DNA from 4 places in the Burkholderia crassaminum genome. Region 3 is predicted to be linked to each of the others. Evidence: predicted binding sites of a transcription regulator. Region 3 holds the regulator's gene; each other region holds the start of a gene.
The links. Region 3 encodes FNR, which switches genes on or off when oxygen is low (the NO sensors DNR and NnrR bind a similar motif). Its sites were predicted from a motif close to TTGATNNNNATCAA; they were not measured.
Positions count from the first base shown of each region.

Region 1: ACPTTF_RS25065 (universal stress protein) is a predicted target of FNR. The motif match lies at 1,873-1,886, and genes of this name have one in related genera.
Region 2: ACPTTF_RS36670 (universal stress protein) is a predicted target of FNR. The motif match lies at 2,655-2,668, and genes of this name have one in related genera.
Region 4: clpB (ATP-dependent chaperone ClpB) is a predicted target of FNR. The motif match lies at 2,584-2,597, and genes of this name have one in related genera.

Region 1 covers NZ_OZ183800.1:1,796,455-1,800,549, forward strand. The annotation lists gene ACPTTF_RS25055 (VTT domain-containing protein) at 1-208, opposite strand, end outside; gene ACPTTF_RS25060 (cupin domain-containing protein) at 394-900, opposite strand; gene ACPTTF_RS25065 (universal stress protein) at 1,285-1,755, opposite strand; gene ACPTTF_RS25070 (PAS domain S-box protein) at 2,078-4,095, shown strand, end outside.
Region 2 covers NZ_OZ183801.1:759,200-763,294, forward strand. The annotation lists gene ACPTTF_RS36655 (hypothetical protein) at 14-1,198, shown strand; gene ACPTTF_RS36660 (hypothetical protein) at 1,241-1,801, opposite strand; gene ACPTTF_RS36665 (DUF2964 family protein) at 1,889-2,080, opposite strand; gene ACPTTF_RS36670 (universal stress protein) at 2,096-2,572, opposite strand; gene ACPTTF_RS36675 (hypothetical protein) at 2,753-4,095, opposite strand, start outside.
Region 3 covers NZ_OZ183800.1:3,503,274-3,507,368, forward strand. The annotation lists gene ACPTTF_RS32825 (DUF3005 domain-containing protein) at 246-656, shown strand; gene ACPTTF_RS32830 (hypothetical protein) at 939-1,364, shown strand; gene ACPTTF_RS32835 (universal stress protein) at 1,505-1,972, shown strand; gene fnr (fumarate/nitrate reduction transcriptional regulator Fnr) at 2,076-2,822, shown strand; gene ACPTTF_RS32845 (LysR family transcriptional regulator ArgP) at 2,879-3,772, opposite strand; gene ACPTTF_RS32850 (LysE/ArgO family amino acid transporter) at 3,883-4,095, shown strand, end outside.
Region 4 covers NZ_OZ183799.1:2,185,722-2,189,816, forward strand. The annotation lists gene clpB (ATP-dependent chaperone ClpB) at 1-2,511, opposite strand, end outside; gene ACPTTF_RS10060 (Rrf2 family transcriptional regulator) at 2,669-3,184, opposite strand; gene ACPTTF_RS10065 (group III truncated hemoglobin) at 3,437-4,006, shown strand; gene ACPTTF_RS10070 (molybdenum cofactor biosynthesis protein MoaE) at 4,073-4,095, opposite strand, start outside.

The DNA.
Region 1 (4,095 bases), 1.7 Mb from region 3:
AGAACCACAGCGAATCGGCCAGCATCGTCGCGCCGATCGCCGCCGCGAACATGCTGACCCAGGACGCCTGCCCCATTGCCGCCATCGTGCCGCCGAGAATCAGCATCGGCACGGCCGGCACCGGCACGCCGAGCTGCGTGATCAACACGCTCGCGAACACGGCCCACGGGCCGAGCGACGATGGAATAGCGATGGGAAAGTGCCACACGGCGGCGCTCCTGGAAGACATGCGGCCGCGCGACGAGGGCCGTCGGTACGGCTGGGCAACGGCCGCCGCGGCACGTCCGCAGCCGACCTGTGCATGACGGGCATTCTAAACGGGTTTGGCCGCGATCGCGCGGAACACGCACCGTCGGCGCGGGCTTCCGGCAGTGGTCTGCACCGCCATCGCGCTCACGCGTCCGGGCGCGGCGCGAGCCGGGCGACGTGTTGCGCGTAGTCGGGAAACGCGGCGGCCAGCGCGGCCGCGTCGGCCAGTTCGAATTCCGCGAACTCGAAGCCCGGCGCCACCGTACAGCCGACGAGCGCGACGTGCTCCGGCGCCGCGCAGCGCGCGCCGAACCAGCTCCCGCCCCGCACGACCGCCTGGAACACGGTGCCCGGATGCGTGAGCGGGTTGCCGAGCCGGTGGATCGTCAACCCGTCGCGCTCGTCGAGTACCCACACCTCGATCGGATCGCCCGCATAGAAATGCCAGACTTCGTCGGAACGGATCCGGTGCCATGACGAGTACGCGCCATCGCACAACAGGTAGTAGATCGCCGTCGACGCGGCGCGTGGCGCGCCGTCGGCCGGACGCACGACCGAATCGGTCGCACGGTAGGTTTCGCGGAAATAGCCGCCTTCCGGATGCGGCTGCAGGTCGAACTGGCGAATCAGGTCGGTAGCGGAAATCGGCATGGCGGATGACGTCGGTAAGGTGAGGAACCGGGCACCCGGCGCGGCGGCTCGCTTCGCTCGTCGCGAACGCGATCGCATGCCGCCGGATGCCGCTGCGTCGAACGCCGCGGCCATGCGCGCGGCGAACAAGCGGATACCGACCGATGCTGCCAGAACTGCGTGTCGGGATGCAACTGTGGCCACGCGATTGCGCCCGTGACGGTACGTCGGGCGTGCAGCCCTCGCCCGGCCCCGATGGGACAGAAGCGATAGCCGCGCTCACACGCCGAGCGTCGACCGGCGTGTCGTGCGTTTCCGCTTTCTCAGGCCATCATCCGACGAATGCGCGAGACGGTCGCCGCCCGCGACCGCCCGTGCATCAGCGTCAGCGCCTTGCTGCGTGCGTCACGCAGTCGACGGCGCGCCGGGCTCGCTGTGCCGCACCAGCAGCACGGGCCGGTCGGCCGCGCGCAGCAGCGATTCGGCGACGCTGCCGAGCAGCAGCCGGCGCAGGCCGTGCCGCCCGCTCGTGCCCATCACGATCAGGTCGGCATCGGCTTCGGCCGCCGTGCGCATCAGCACCGTGGCGACATCCTCGCCGTAGGCGTCGAGCGCGCGCACGGTGCCTGGCACATGCTCCTGGGCGAGCACCGCTTTCGCATCGTCGAGCACCGGTGTCGCGGCAGCGGTCGCAGCTGCATCGCCATCGCGCTCGGCCGCGAAGCCCGCATCGACGTCGACGAGCTGCGGCCGGTGCTCGACGACATACGCGCAGGTGACTTCGCCGCCGGACGCCGCCGCGATCCGGATCGCCTCGTTCAGCGCGAGACGCGCGCTCGGGCTGCCGTCCAGCCCGACGAAAATCCGCTTGTACATGGTCCGTCCCTCCGACCGGGCACGCATCGCGCGTTGCGCGACGACGGCCCGTTATCGCCACCCGGCCCGGTGCCGGCTGGCCTGCCGAACAGTCTGCCCCACGTGCCGACGCGCCCGTTGATGCGCGTCAAGTGCGGCCGATGCGCCCGCTGCTGCGCGCCAGTTGCCGCAATTTCTAGTGACCCCATTACAAAAAACGTGTAAATCGCGCACAATTTCATCTTGAAAATAGACGTTGCGTGCAGCCGGTGCGAGTTTTGCCTGGTTTTGCTGCGCTGCCCCCGTGCCACGGGGCGGCCCCCGACAACAGAATGGCCATCGAATGACCGCAAGTGGAACCCCGACGCGTGACGCCCGAGGGCCCACGCGCCTCCAGATCATGTTACGCCAGCCGCTCGCGGCCGGCGTTGTTGTGCTGTGCGCCGGCGCGGCGCTGTCGCTCGGCGTCGCGTTGCTCGTGCGCGAGCAATGGCAAGGCGCTGTCCATACGCGTTTCGAACGCCGCACGACGCACGTGACCGCGATGCTCCGCCACGAGCTGCAGTCCGGCGTTGCCGTGCTCGAAGGCGCGCGCGGCGCGTTCAGCCTCGTCCCGGGCATGACGCCCGAGCAATGGCGCCGGTATGCGGACCAGCTCGATCTCGACAGCGGCCGCTCGCCGGTTCGCCAGATCGGCTATGCGCCGCTGCCGCCCGCGACACGCACCGCGCTCGCCGCCGCCAAACCGATGCCGGCCGGCACACTCGCGGCCGCCGCGCTCAGCGCGCCGGCGTCGAATTCACCCGTCGTGCGCTTCGGCGCATCCGACGCGGCGCCGCTCGCGCGCGCGCTGCAGACCGGCGACATCGCGCTCGGCGTCCACCCGGCCGACGACGACACGTCCCGCGACGCCCGCACCCTCACGCTGTTCCTGCCGGTCGCGGGGTCGCCGCATGCAGCCGCCCCGCCGTCCGGCACACGCGAAGGCGCCGCCGACGGCGTGCTGTTCGCGGCGTTGAGCCCGCGGCGCCTGATCGAGCGCGCGCTCGACGCGGAACGCGGAATCGACGTGTGGATGACCGCCGGCGGCGACCGGCGTGCGATCGTCAGCGTCGAAACGACGACCGACGAGGCGTCGGCATCGCCCGACCTGATGCGGCGCACCGACGAGCTGAATTTCGGCGGCACCGTACTGACGCTCGCCTATTCCGCGGACGGCCGCCCGAGCGCGACCGGCGCGCAGCGTGCGGCCGGCACCGTGCTCGCGGCGGGGCTGATCGCGTCGATCGCGTTCGCGGTGCTCGTCCATGCGCTGCTGCGCGGCCGCACCGGCGCCGCCGATTCCGGCGCGAGCAGCCGCGGTATCCTCAACGAGGCACGGATGATGGGCATCATCCGTTCGTCGATGGAAGCGATCATCACGATCGACGAAAAACAGACGGTCGTGATCTTTAATCCGATGGCCGAGCAGGTGTTCGGCGTGTCCGCGATGGAGGCGATCGGTGCGCCGCTGTCGCGCTTCATCCCCGAACGGTTCCGCGCCGCGCACGCGAAGCACGTCGACCAGTTCGGCGTGACGGGCGTGTCCGAGCGGCAGATGGGCCGCCAGCGGGTGCTGTTCGGGCTGCGCGCGAATGGCGAGGAGTTCCCGATCGAGGCATCGATCTCGCAGATCCGCGACGCGTCTGGCAAGCTCTATACGGTGATGCTGCGCGACATCACCGAGCGGCTGCGCGCGGAGAACGCGCTGAAGCTGTCGCGCGAGGAGTTGCGCGAACTGTCGGCGAACCTGCAGAACGTGCGCGAAGAGGAAAAGACCCGCATCGCGCGCGAACTGCACGACGACCTCGGCCAGCAGCTCACCGCGCTGAAGATGGATCTGTCGGTGGTCGAGCAGCAGCTGCGCGTGCCCGGCCGCGCGCCCGACGAGGGCGTGCAGTCGCACCTGCAGGGCATGCGGCGGTTGATCGACGCGACAGTTGCCTCGGTGCGGCGCATCGCGGCCGACCTGCGGCCCGTGATGCTCGACGATCTCGGCCTCGTGCCCGCGATCGAATGGCTCGCGAACGATTTCACGAACCGCTACGGGATCGATGTCGAGCGACACATCGAAACGGGCGGCCTCACCTTCACCAGCGCAGGCGCGACCACGTTGTTCCGGATCGTCCAGGAAGCGCTGACGAACGTCGCGCGCCATGCGGATGCGACGCGCGTTGCGCTGCGGCTCGACGTCGAGGAAGGCTTCTGCGTGTTGCGCGTCGCGGACAACGGCCGCGGCTCGGCGCCCGGCGGCCCGGCCCACGAAGACAAATCGTTCGGCCTGATCGGCATTCGCGAACGCGCCCACATGCTGGGCGGCAC
Region 2 (4,095 bases), on a different replicon from region 3:
GAACCGCAATTTCATGACATCCCGCCTTCTCGCCGCGCTCGTTGCCGCGGCCTTGAGCTGCACCGCCCTGCCCGCCGCCCATGCGCGTACCTACGTCGCACCGACGGCATCGTTCGGAAAAGGGGCTTACGTTCACCAGTTCGTGCTGCGCGACCCCGCCACGCACCAGCCGCTGCCGAATGCGCGCTACCGGCTGTTCCTGCCCGGTCAGGTCATCGCAGGGCTGCCCGTCAAGCCGGAACAGCATGACAGTGTGATCTTCGGCACGACCGACGCGGCCGGGCGGACCGTCCGGATCCGGCTGCCGAAACTGCATCCGGAGAAGCAATGGGTGTTCAACGCCATCATCGGCGACGGCGATCTGGGCGAATCGTTCCGGCTGGTCGATCCGGGCGGCACGGCACCGCTCGGCCATTTCCCGTACGTGCTGGACGTGGAGAACGAATATCTGGCGTGCGGCTATTCGGATGCGAACGGCTACACCTACTACGCGCAATCGCGCACGCCGCGCAACGTCAATCTTTACGTCGGCATGCTGGCCGGGTCGGCCGACACCGACTGGTGCGCGGGCCCGGGCGTGACCATCGCGAACAGCGTGAACGCCCCGGGCGCACCTGACCTGTACACGCAGTACCTCGGCAGCCTGGTCGCCAACGGCGACCGGATCAGCAGCGAATTGCGGCAGCAGATCGTCGCCAAGCTGCTGTCGCTCGCGATCGCCGAACGCGACGAGGGCCGCGTCACCGCCGCGCTCGATCTCGACAGGATTCCGGACGATCGCCTGAACGACCTCGGCTATCGGCTCGCCGACGCCGGCGTCGCGGTCGAGCGCGGGCTCGCGATGATCGACGCGCATCTCGCGCAATCACCGGATGATGCGTATGCGCTCGACAGCAAGGGTTGGGCGCTGTATCGCCTCGGTCGCAACAACGAAGCGCTCACGTGGTTCGACCGGTCGATCGCGATCTTCGCGAAGGACGGCGATGAGGACAAGGGCGCAAGCGAAGCCTATGCAACCGGGCTGACGCACAAGGGTGAGGTGCTGTGGAAACTGGGGCGCCAGGATGAAGCGCGCGATGCGTTCGCGCAGGCGGCGAAGATTCAGCCGAAGAACGCGGAGCTGGAAGAAACATTGAAGCGGCTGAACGCGCAGGCGAACCCGGACGGCGCGGCGTCGCCCGGTACGAGCGGCATATAATTGCACTCGACCCGGAAACGGTGATCGTCGAGACAATACCGGTCACTGCACGCACGGATCGCCGATGGCCTGCATGTAAACGTGCCCGGACGCGTTCACCATCGCATGACCATTGGCGATCCAGCGTTGTTTCGTGTTCAGCATCATCGCGAAGACGACTTGCGACTGATTGCTTCCCGCCCGGCCCATCAGCTTGCCAACGCAGTCAAGAGAATTGAATACGCGTGTCAGGCCGGCGATCGCGCTGGCACGCGTGTCGCCGTGCATCATGAAATCGCGCTGCGCAGCCGCGTAGCGAAGCATCGCCGCGCGCTGTATCGGGTCCGGGAATTGGGCGTCGATGTACTTCCGGACATCGTCGCGGATGCCATCACCCTGCGAGTCGATGCCGCCGACCGTATCGGTGAAGTCCGTCGCGTGATCGCCATAGCGGTCGGCTACCGAATGTTGCGCCGTCCTGCCGGGAGCACTCGCCGCCGACGCATCGGTCGCCGCTTGCGAACCGAAGCCGGCCGGCGGTGCCGCGGTTTCGGCCCGAGGCAATACAGGCAGCGCGGCCACGCCCATGATGACGGCAGCGGCCGCAAGGTCCCTCGTTTTCATTGTTGTCGCGCTCTCGTTGTTGTTGTCGTTCTTCGAGCACTATAGTGCCTGCACGCATTCCTTCAAGAGGAGATGCGGCCTCCCGCGTCACGCCTCGCCTTTCGCACCCGGATTGAGCATCACGACGAAGCCGGCCACGCCGACGATCAACGCGATCGCGCCGCCGCGCAGCGCCATCGCGTTGTCGAACAGCAGCCCCGTCACGGCGGCCATCATCCCCGCGAGCGAGACGAACACGGCGATCGCCGCGACGACGATCCGGGACTGGCGGCGTATCATCGCGCGCCCGCCGCGTTACGCGGCCGCAACCGCCGCTACATCGGCGTCGTCGCCGCGAATCAGCAGCACCGGGCACTTCGAGCCGCGCACGAAGCGCTCGGCGACACTGCCGAGCAGCACGCGCCGGATGCCGCGCCGCCCGTGCGTGCCGACCACCGCGAGATCGATCCCGCCGTCCTTCACGTAGCGCTGCAGGCGTTCCGCGATGTCCTCGCCGATGCTCTCGGTCTCGACGAGTTCGGCCTCGCCGTTCGCGCCGGCCAGCGCGATAATCTGTTCTGCTTCGCGCAGCACCTTGCGCCCGTCGTCGCGGATTTCCTCGACGAGCGCGTGCGGATCAAAACGGCCCGCGTAGGTGAACAGCACCGACTTGTCCACCACATACACGACACTGAGATGCGCGTCGCCGGCCAGCGCGACCTTTACCGCCTCGGCAAGCGCCTGTTTCGACGAACCGCTGCCGTCGACGGCCACCATGATCTTCTTGTACATGCGAACCTCGCTGGGGTGAATTGCCGCGCGTCTGATCGCGCGCGGCCTTGTCACCATCATCGGCGGATGGCGGGTTCGAATGTTGACCACGATCAAGCGGGCGCCCATGCCGGCTGCGACCGGCCGACGCAGGGCGCCGCGCGGGCAGCACACGCCGCCGTGCGCCGGCGCCCGGTTGCGTCATCGCGTGTGCGGCGCGCGGTACTTGTGCTTGTCGAACCCACTCGCACGCGACCATTCGCCGGCGACCGCGTCCACGGCCTGCCCCGCGAACGGCACGACCGTGTCGGGCTCGGCGCCGTGACGATAGTTCGGCCCGGTGAATTCGGGATCCGCCGCATAACCGAAGTACGCGTTGCCACTCCACACGATGTTCGCGTAGCTGCCTTGCGAGTTCTTCGTGCGGAAGATCGCGCCGCTGTCGGATGCGTTGTAGAAGCGGTTACCCGTCACCTGGAACGCGTTCGCGTAGCTGAGGTTTTCGACGATCGGCGTGACCAGCCCCGGCGTGCGGGTGATCACGACGTTGTCGCGCACGACGGAATCGGCCGAGCCCGCGGCGGACACGATCCGCCGCTTGTCGTTAAGGCTCAGGTTGTTCTCGACGATCGCGCCGGTTTCCTGCGCGACGTGGCCCAGTCCGTCCGAACCGCATCCGCAGAACAGCATCAGTCCGCCGTCGTTGTCGTGGCTGAAGTTCGCGGCCACGCGCGTGTTGCGCGTGCCGAGATCGGCGTCGAATGCCATCCCGTCGCCGGCCTCGATGTTGTTCTGCAACCTTACGCCGTTGACCTCGTTGTACTGGAACAGCGCATCGTCCGTGTTGATCGCCCATGCGCCGGCACTGTTGCCCGGCGCACGCATCCAGATGTCGTACAGGTGATTCGACTCGACCTTCGGCGCGGTTGCCGTGCGCACGATGATGCCGTCGCCGCCGACGTTGTGGATCAGGTTGTTGCGGAGTACGACACGTGTCATCGGGAAATAGTCCGACGATGCCTGCGTGGCAGGATTCGTCAGGTAGGCCGGATTGCCCTTGTACGGCGGATAGTCGCCGCACGGCGCGCCGCCCTCCCGGCACATCCACGCGGATCGGGTCGACAGCGCGACCGCGTCGACGTTGTAGATCTCGCTGTTCTCGACCGCGATGTCGTCGAAGCCGGTCCGCTTCTCCTTCGTCCCGACGACTTCGTTGTCGCGCGTCACCTCGAACAGCATCCCGCCGGTCGTCTTGTACGAGCCGACCGTATTGCCGGCGACGTCCTTCAGATAGCCGCGCACGTGATGCACGTACACGTCGTCGACGCGATAGTGGCTGCCCGTGCCGTAATCCTCGAGCCGCACATACAGCCCGAGGCGCCCGCCGGGCGTCGTCGCATCGTTGGTCAGCTCCAGCGAACGAATCTCCCAGTATTGCGTGTTGGTCAGATAGATCGCCGCACGGTTCACGGTGGGATTATCTGATTTGCACAGCGAGTAGTAGCCGCTGAACCCGCCTGGCGTCTTGTGCTGCTCGGTGATCG
Region 3 (4,095 bases):
CACTGCCCGTCTTTAAGGGTGCTGCGGCGCCCCCGGCGCGGGCAGAGGCGGCGCGACCGAATCCCCTGTCGCCGCTTTGCAGGAAAAGAATCATACTCTGTAGAAAACGCGTCTTCTAGCTGAAATAAATCACGACAAATCAGTGCGCGTCGCGCGACCGCGGCGATCGCCCGCGCGCCTTTTCCCGTCACAGCCGGAACGGGATTTGCTTCGATCCGGAACGCTTCGCCGCCAGGAGAGCCGCGATGGAATCATCCGGTCAAACCGAACGTTCGCATCCGCACAGCGTCGAGATCGACAACGACGAAACCCACGACAGCACGGTCGATACCGACGGCAAGAACCGCGAGGCGTGGCTTCTCGCCGGCGGCGGGCCGATCTCGCCCGACCAGATCACGGGCAGCAACGCGTCGCTCGTCAATGCGATGCCCGAAGCCGGCGACGGTTTCGCCGGTTTCGACAGCCGCCCCGGCGGCAATCATCCGGCGTTCGCGCTGCGCGCCGGATACATGGTGATCGAGAAAGGCTTCGACGCGCCGCAGCCCATGAGCGATGCCCTGTTCGGCCCCGTTCACCGGATGTACGGCAGCACGTACTGGCCCGGCCACCAGCGGCGGCCGGAACGCGTGTTCGAGCTGACGGCCGTCCCGAGATAGCCGGCGCGGCGTTTGAATCGATCGTTCGTTTGCGGACCGGCATCGGCCGACGGCCGATGGCTGAGGATCGGCGTACGCGACAGTGCGCCGGACGTGTGCCGGCAACCGCGCGATGCAGGAGCGAACGATTCCGCGCGGCGACACCGGCGGTGTCATTCATGCGGTGAATCGCACCGACGCAGATGCGTTGATCGAGGTCATGTCGAAACGGCGCGATTGAGATTGAATGGCGATGCGGGTAAGGCATCCGCGTGACTGTCGCGCCGTGTCGATGCGATCGGCGTGTTCGGCGTGTTCGGCGTGTTCGGCGTGTTCGGCGTGTTCGGCGTGTTCGGCGTGTTCGGCGTGTTCGGCGTGTTCGGCGTGTTCGGCGTGTTCGGCGTGTTCGGCGTGTTCGGCGTGTTCGGCGTGTTCGGCGCGTGCGGTGCGTGCGGTGCGTGCGTATGCGTGTGCCAAATGCGACTCAGGCGCTCGCGCATGCCTTTCCGCCGACGATGCGGACAACGGCGGCGACCACGGCGCACGCCGTGCGTCGTGCGTCGTGCGTCGTGCGTCGTGCGTCGTGCGTCGTGCGTCGTGCGTCGTGCGTCGTGCGTCGTGCGTCGTGCGTCGTGCGTCGTGCGTCGTGCGTCGTGCGTCGTGCGTCGTGCGTCGTGCGTCGTGCGTCCCAGCATGCGCCATGTGTATGGCGTACACCGTAGAAACTGAAGCGGCACTGCCGCGCGGCACGACCGGCACCTCACTGCAAAGTCCCCGCCATTGGTTTACTCTGCCTCGCAGCATTGCGCATTGCCCAGCCTGATCGGCCATCCGGCCGACTTCGTTTCAACCCGCCACTCGGAGACACTATGTACAAGCGTATTCTGGTTGCCGTCGACGGCAGCGACACGTCCCGCCATGCGTTCGACGCCGCGCTGGCGCTCGCGAAATCGCACGGCGCCGAGCTGCAACCGTTCTACGTCGTCGAGAACGCCGCGATCTACTACAACGTGCCCGGCTACGATCCGTCCGTGCTGCGCGACCAGCTCGTCGCGCAAGGCAACGCACTCGCGAAGGATTTCACGACGCTGATGCAGGCAGCGGGCGTGAAGGGCGAGACGCGATTGAGCGAAGCGACGTCGCTCAACGACGTAGCGTCGCTGATCCTCGACGGCGCGAAAGCGTTCGGCGCCGATCTGCTCGTGCTCGGCACGCACGGCCGCCGCGGGTTCCGCCGTCTCGTGCTCGGCAGCATCGCCGAGCAATGCGTGCGCCACGCGACGCTGCCCGTGCTGCTGATCCCGGCGGCCGCCAACGTCGACGAACCGGCCGCGTAAACGGCATTCGGCATGCGCGGCCGGTCGCGACGTTTTGTCACCCGACAGCGGCAAGTTGCGGTGGGACAATGATTCCGTCGATTCAACGCCGGAGTAAACGATCATGCTGACGCCCGTCGCCACACGTCCCGCCGCCACGCCTCATGCCGGTAGCTGGGCCCCTCGCCAGGCTGCGCACTGCTCGACGTGCGCGATGCGGCACCTGTGCATGCCGCAGGGCCTGGCGCCCGAAGCGCTCAGCCGCCTCGAGTCGGTCATCTGCGCGGCGCGCCCCGTCAAGCGCGGCGAAGCGCTGTTCCGCGAAGGCGACGCATTCGACAACCTGTACGCGGTGCGCTCGGGTTCGCTGAAAACCGTCGCGACGCGCCACGACGGCCGCGAGCAGGTCACCGGCCTGCATCTGGCGGGCGAAGCGCTCGGCCTCGACGGCATCTGCGACGACACGCATCCGCGCACCGCGGTCGCACTGGAAGACAGCTCCGTCTGTGTGATTCCGTACAGCGCGCTCAAGGCGCTGTGCTCGGAAGCCGGTTCGATGCAGTTGCGCATGCACAAGCTGATGAGCGAACAGATCGTGCGCGAAACGTCGCAAACGATGCTGCTCGGTTCGCTGAATGCCGAAGAGCGCGTCGCCGCGTTCCTGCTCGACGTATCGTCGCGCTACCTGAAGCGCGGTTACTCGCCGTCGGAATTCAACCTGCGGATGACGCGCGAAGACATCGGCAGCTACCTCGGCATGACGCTCGAAACGGTCAGCCGCACGCTGTCGAAATTCCAGAAGCGCGGACTGATCGAAATGCAGGGCCGCCACGTCCAGATCGTCGATTTCGACGGCCTGCATCAAGTCTGACGTGATGCCGCACGGCGCGGATCTTGCGCGCCGCGCCGCCTGCGTCACCCGATCGGTCAATCGAGGAACAGCGCGGCACGCGCCTTCAGCGCCGCGCTGAAATCGTCGAGCCAGCCGATCGACAAACGCCAGCTCTGCCAGTAAAGGTCGATGTCGATCGTTCGCCCGCGCGACATGTCGACCAGTTCACCCGCCGCCAGTTGGCGATCGACCATCCGGTCCGGACACATCCCCCATCCCAATCCCGTCTCGCATGCGCGCAGATAGCCCGCGACGTGCGGTATCCAGTGCTGTGGCGGATCGAGATCCGCGCGCGTCACGCGCCGGATGAAACGTGCCTGCAGCCCGTCCTTCGGATTGAACATCACGCACGGCGCCCGGCGCAGCGCATCGCGCGTAATGCCCGCGCTGAAGTAGCGTTCGTAAAACGCCGGCGAGCACACCGCACGATAGCAGATCCGCCCGAGCCGCTCCGACCGGCATCCCTGGATAGGTTCGGCCTGCGCGGTCACGGCGCCCTGTACGCTGCCGTCGCGAATGCGCGAGGCCGTGTAATCCTGGTCGTCGATCACGAGGTCGAGCAACGTCTCGCGCTCCGTGCAGAACGGCCCGACCGCGTCGATGAACCACGTCGCGACGCTGTCGTCGTTGACGGCCACACGCAACGTCGGCCACGCGCTCGCGATCTGGCCCGGCAACGCCGGCATCCGGCCGCCCAGCTCGGCTTCGAGCAGTTGCACGCGCTCGGTGTGCCGGCACAGCAGCGCACCGGATGTGGTCGCGACACACGGCTGCCCGCGCTTGACGAGCACGCTGCCGACCCGCTCCTCCAGCAATTTCACACGCTGCGACACGGCCGACGGCGTGACATTCAGCTCCTTGGCCGCACGCTCGAACGAACCGTGCCGGATCACGGCCGCGAGGGCATCGAGCAACGCGTAGTCGAGCATTAGATTTCCTTAATCTGCATTAGGTGAATTAGCTTCTCTTATTTTCATGCTGACCGCAGACTAGCGCTACCCGATTCATCCGTCTACCGCTTCCACTGCTGTCATCCATCATGAACTGGCTCGCTTTTTCCCACGGCGCCGCACTCTGCGGCTCGCTCATCGTCACCATCGGCGCGCAGAACGCATTCGTGCTGCGGCAGGGCATCATGCGCTCGCATGTCGGCAAGATCGTGCTGCTGTGCGCACTGTCCGACATGATCCTGATCGGCACGGGCGTCGGCGGCGCATCGGTGCTCGTCGAACGCTATCCGACCTTCGTCCAC
Region 4 (4,095 bases), on a different replicon from region 3:
GAGCTTCGCGACCGGGTTCTCGATCTCTTGCTGGATCGCGCGCTTCAGCGGCCGCGCACCGAACAGCGGATCGTAACCGACCTTCCCGATCTGTTCGAGCGCCGCTTCCGACACCTCGAGCGCCATGTCGAGCTTCGCAAGCCGATCGTGCAGGCGCGCGAGCTGGATCTTCGCGATCGACTCGATGTTGCTGCGGTCGAGCGCATGGAACACGACGACGTCGTCGATCCGGTTCAGGAACTCGGGGCGGAAATGCTGCTTCACCTCGAGCCACACCGCGTCCTTGATCTCTTCCTGCGGCGCACCCGTCATCGCCTGGATCACCTGCGAGCCGAGGTTCGACGTCATCACGATCACCGTGTTCTTGAAGTCGACCGTGCGCCCCTGCCCGTCCGTCATGCGGCCGTCGTCGAGCACCTGCAGCAGCACGTTGAACACGTCCGGATGCGCTTTCTCGATCTCGTCGAGCAGGATCACGCTGTACGGCTTGCGGCGCACGGCTTCGGTCAGGTAACCGCCTTCCTCGTAACCGACATAGCCCGGCGGCGCGCCGATCAGCCGCGCGACGCTGTGCTTCTCCATGAACTCGCTCATGTCGATGCGGATCAGGTGCTCTTCCGAATCGAACAGGAACGACGCGAGCGCCTTGCACAGCTCGGTCTTGCCGACCCCCGTCGGGCCGAGGAACAGGAACGAGCCGTACGGACGGTTCGGATCGGCGAGACCCGCACGCGAACGGCGGATCGCGTCGGCCACCGCACTGATCGCCTCATGCTGGCCGACCACGCGCTCGTGCAGCTTTTCCTCGATGTGCAGCAGCTTCTCGCGTTCGCCCTGCATCATCCGCGACACCGGAATCCCGGTCGAACGCGACACGACTTCCGCGATTTCCTCGGCGCCGACCTGCGTGCGCAGCAGGCGCGGACGCGTCGGGTTGTGCTGCTCCTGCTCTTCAGCCTGCGTGACCTGCTTCAGTTGCGCCTCGAGTTGCGGCAGCTTGCCGTACTGCAGTTCGGCGACCTTCTCCAGCTTGCCGTCACGCTGCAGACGCGCGATGTCCGCACGCACCTTCTCGATCTCTTCCTTGAGCTGTGCGCTGCCCTGCACCGCGGCCTTCTCGGCGGTCCAGATCTCGTCCAGGTCCGCATATTCGCGGCCGAGGCGGTCGATCTCTTCCTCGATCAGCTGCAGGCGCTTCTGCGACGCTTCGTCCTGCTCCTTCTTCACGGCTTCGCGCTCGATCTTCAGCTGGATCAGCCGGCGGTCGAGCTTGTCCATCTCTTCGGGCTTCGAATCGATTTCCATCTTGATCTTCGAAGCGGCTTCGTCGATCAGGTCGATGGCCTTGTCGGGCAGGAAGCGATCGGTGATGTAGCGGTGCGACAGCTCGGCCGCGGCGACGATCGCCGGGTCGGTAATGTCGACACCGTGGTGCAGTTCGTACTTCTCCTGCAGCCCGCGCAGGATCGCGATCGTCGCCTCGACGCTCGGCTCGTCGACGAGCACCTTCTGGAAGCGGCGCTCGAGCGCGGCATCCTTCTCGATGTACTTGCGGTATTCGTCGAGCGTGGTCGCGCCGATGCAGTGCAGTTCGCCGCGCGACAGCGCCGGCTTCAGCATGTTGCCTGCATCCATCGCGCCCTCGGCCTTGCCCGCGCCGACCATCGTGTGGATTTCGTCGATGAAGACGATCGTCTGGCCTTCGTCCTTCGCGATGTCGCTGAGCACGGCCTTCAGGCGCTCCTCGAATTCACCGCGATACTTCGCGCCGGCGAGCAGCGCGGCCATGTCGAGCGACAGCACGCGCTTGCCCTTCAGCGTCTCGGGCACTTCGCCGTTGACGATCCGCTGCGCGAGCCCTTCGACGATCGCCGTCTTGCCGACGCCCGGCTCGCCGATCAGCACCGGGTTGTTCTTGGTGCGGCGCTGCAGGATCTGGATCGAACGGCGGATTTCGTCGTCACGGCCGATCACCGGATCGAGCTTGCCCGCACGGGCGCGCTCGGTCAGGTCGACCGTGTACTTCTTCAGTGCCTCGCGCTGGCTTTCCGCGTCCTGGCTGTGCACCTGCGAGCCGCCGCGCACCGCGGCGATCGCGGCTTCGAGCGACTTGCGCGTGAGGCCGTGCTGGCGCGCGAGCTTGCCAGCTTCGCCCTTGTCGTCGGACACGGCGAGCAGGAACATCTCGCTCGCGATGAACGTATCGTTGAGCTTCTGCGCTTCCTTGTCGGCCTGGTTCAGCAGCCCGGCCAGTTCGCGGCCGATCTGGATGTCGCCGCCCGTGCCCGTCACTTGCGGCAGGCGCGAGATCGCTTCGTTCAGCGCGCCTTGCAGCGCCTGGATGTGAACACCCGCGCGCGACATCAGCGAGCGGGCGGAACCGTCCTGCTGCGCAACCAGTGCGGCCAGCACGTGAACGGGTTCGATGTATTGATTGTCGCGGCCAGCCGCGAGGCTTTGCGCGTCAGAGAGTGCTTCCTGGAACTTGGTGGTGAGCTTGTCGATTCTCATTTAGTCGAGACCTCCAATTTTCGATTAACACCAAGATGAGGATGGTTATGCGGCTTTCAAGCGAAATTCGGGTTGATTCAGCGCAAAAATCGATGGATATCCTCGAAGCGGCCCCGGGACGGGCCACCGCCGGATCGCGGCGCGCGGCGATCGCGTATCAGCCGGCCGCCGACGGCGGCTCGACGGATGCAGGCACGTCTTCCGGCGACGGCGCAACATGCACACGCACGACCGGGCGAATGCCGAGCAACGCCGCGAGCGGCGAAGCGGGTTCGACCAGTTCGCCGAGCGTGTGACGGTCGAGTTCGGCAAAGAACGCATCGCGCGCAGCCGCCAGCACGCCCTTCAGGCGGCATTGCGGCTCGATCACGCAGCCGCGCGACTCGCCCTCGGCCGAAAAGCAGCCGACCAGCGCGAAATCGCTCTCGGTCGCGCGCACGACCTGGCCGACGGTCAGTTGCAGCGATTCGGGGAACAGGCGCAGCCCGCCATTGCGGCCGCGAACGGTGTCGACCCACCCCAGCTCGCCGAGCTGCTGCACGACTTTCATCAGATGGTTCTTCGAGATGCCGTAGGCGTCCGAAATCTCCTGGATCGTCGCGAGTCCCTCGCCGCGCACGGCAAGGTACAGCATCACGCGCAGCGAATAGTCGGTGTAGTCGGTGAGTCTCATGGGTGAATACGGAAAAGATCGGTCGTGTCCCAATTACGTGAGCCGGGCCGATCGGGATGCGCACGGGGCCGGTTGACAGCCCTGTTCCGCGGCCCCGGGTTGCCGGGATGGCGCGTGCGCAATAAGATGCGTGACATCTACACGTTTGTCAGGGGTTGTTGGACGCTATTTTGCGTCAAAATCCGGCCGGCGTCCTGCACGATGCCCGCGCCGCCGCCCCGTTGCCGCCTCTCTCTCCCGGCCCTTTTTGCCATGACCGTCCTGCCCGCCTCGCCCGATACCGCACCGGCCCGCCCTCGCGACACCGAGCCGACCGAAGAGAACATCCGCGATCTCGTCTACGCGTTCTACGACCGCGTGCGCGCCGATCCGCTGCTCGGGCCCGTGTTCGACGCGAAGCTGGCCGGCCGTTGGGACGATCACCTGCCGAAGATGGTCACCTTCTGGTCGAGCCTCGTGCTCGGCACCAAGGGCTATCGCGGCAACGTGCAGCAAGCGCACCAGCCGCTCGACGGGATCGAGCCGGCTCATTTCAGCCGCTGGCTGTCGCTGTTCCTGAAGACCGTCGAGGCGCGCTACGCGCCGAGCGCGGCGATCCGCTTCATGGAACCCGCGCTGCGGATTGCGCAGAGCCTGCAGTTGAGCCGGTTCGGCTGGGATTACCAGATTCCGCCCGAGCAGCAGGCGCTGCTCGACGCGATCGCGCCGCGCCGGCGCAGCGGGGACGACGGGGGCGACGATCCGCACGCGTTGCCGTCGCGTGCCCGCGGCGAGCCGTTTCCGACGAAGATCATCGGGCGCAGCGTCGATCCGGACGCGTAACGGGCAGCCGTCACGCTCGGCGCTTGCGCGCATGCGGCACCTTGTCGCACGATCCTGACGGCGCGCTCAGCGCCGCGTATTACCCGATT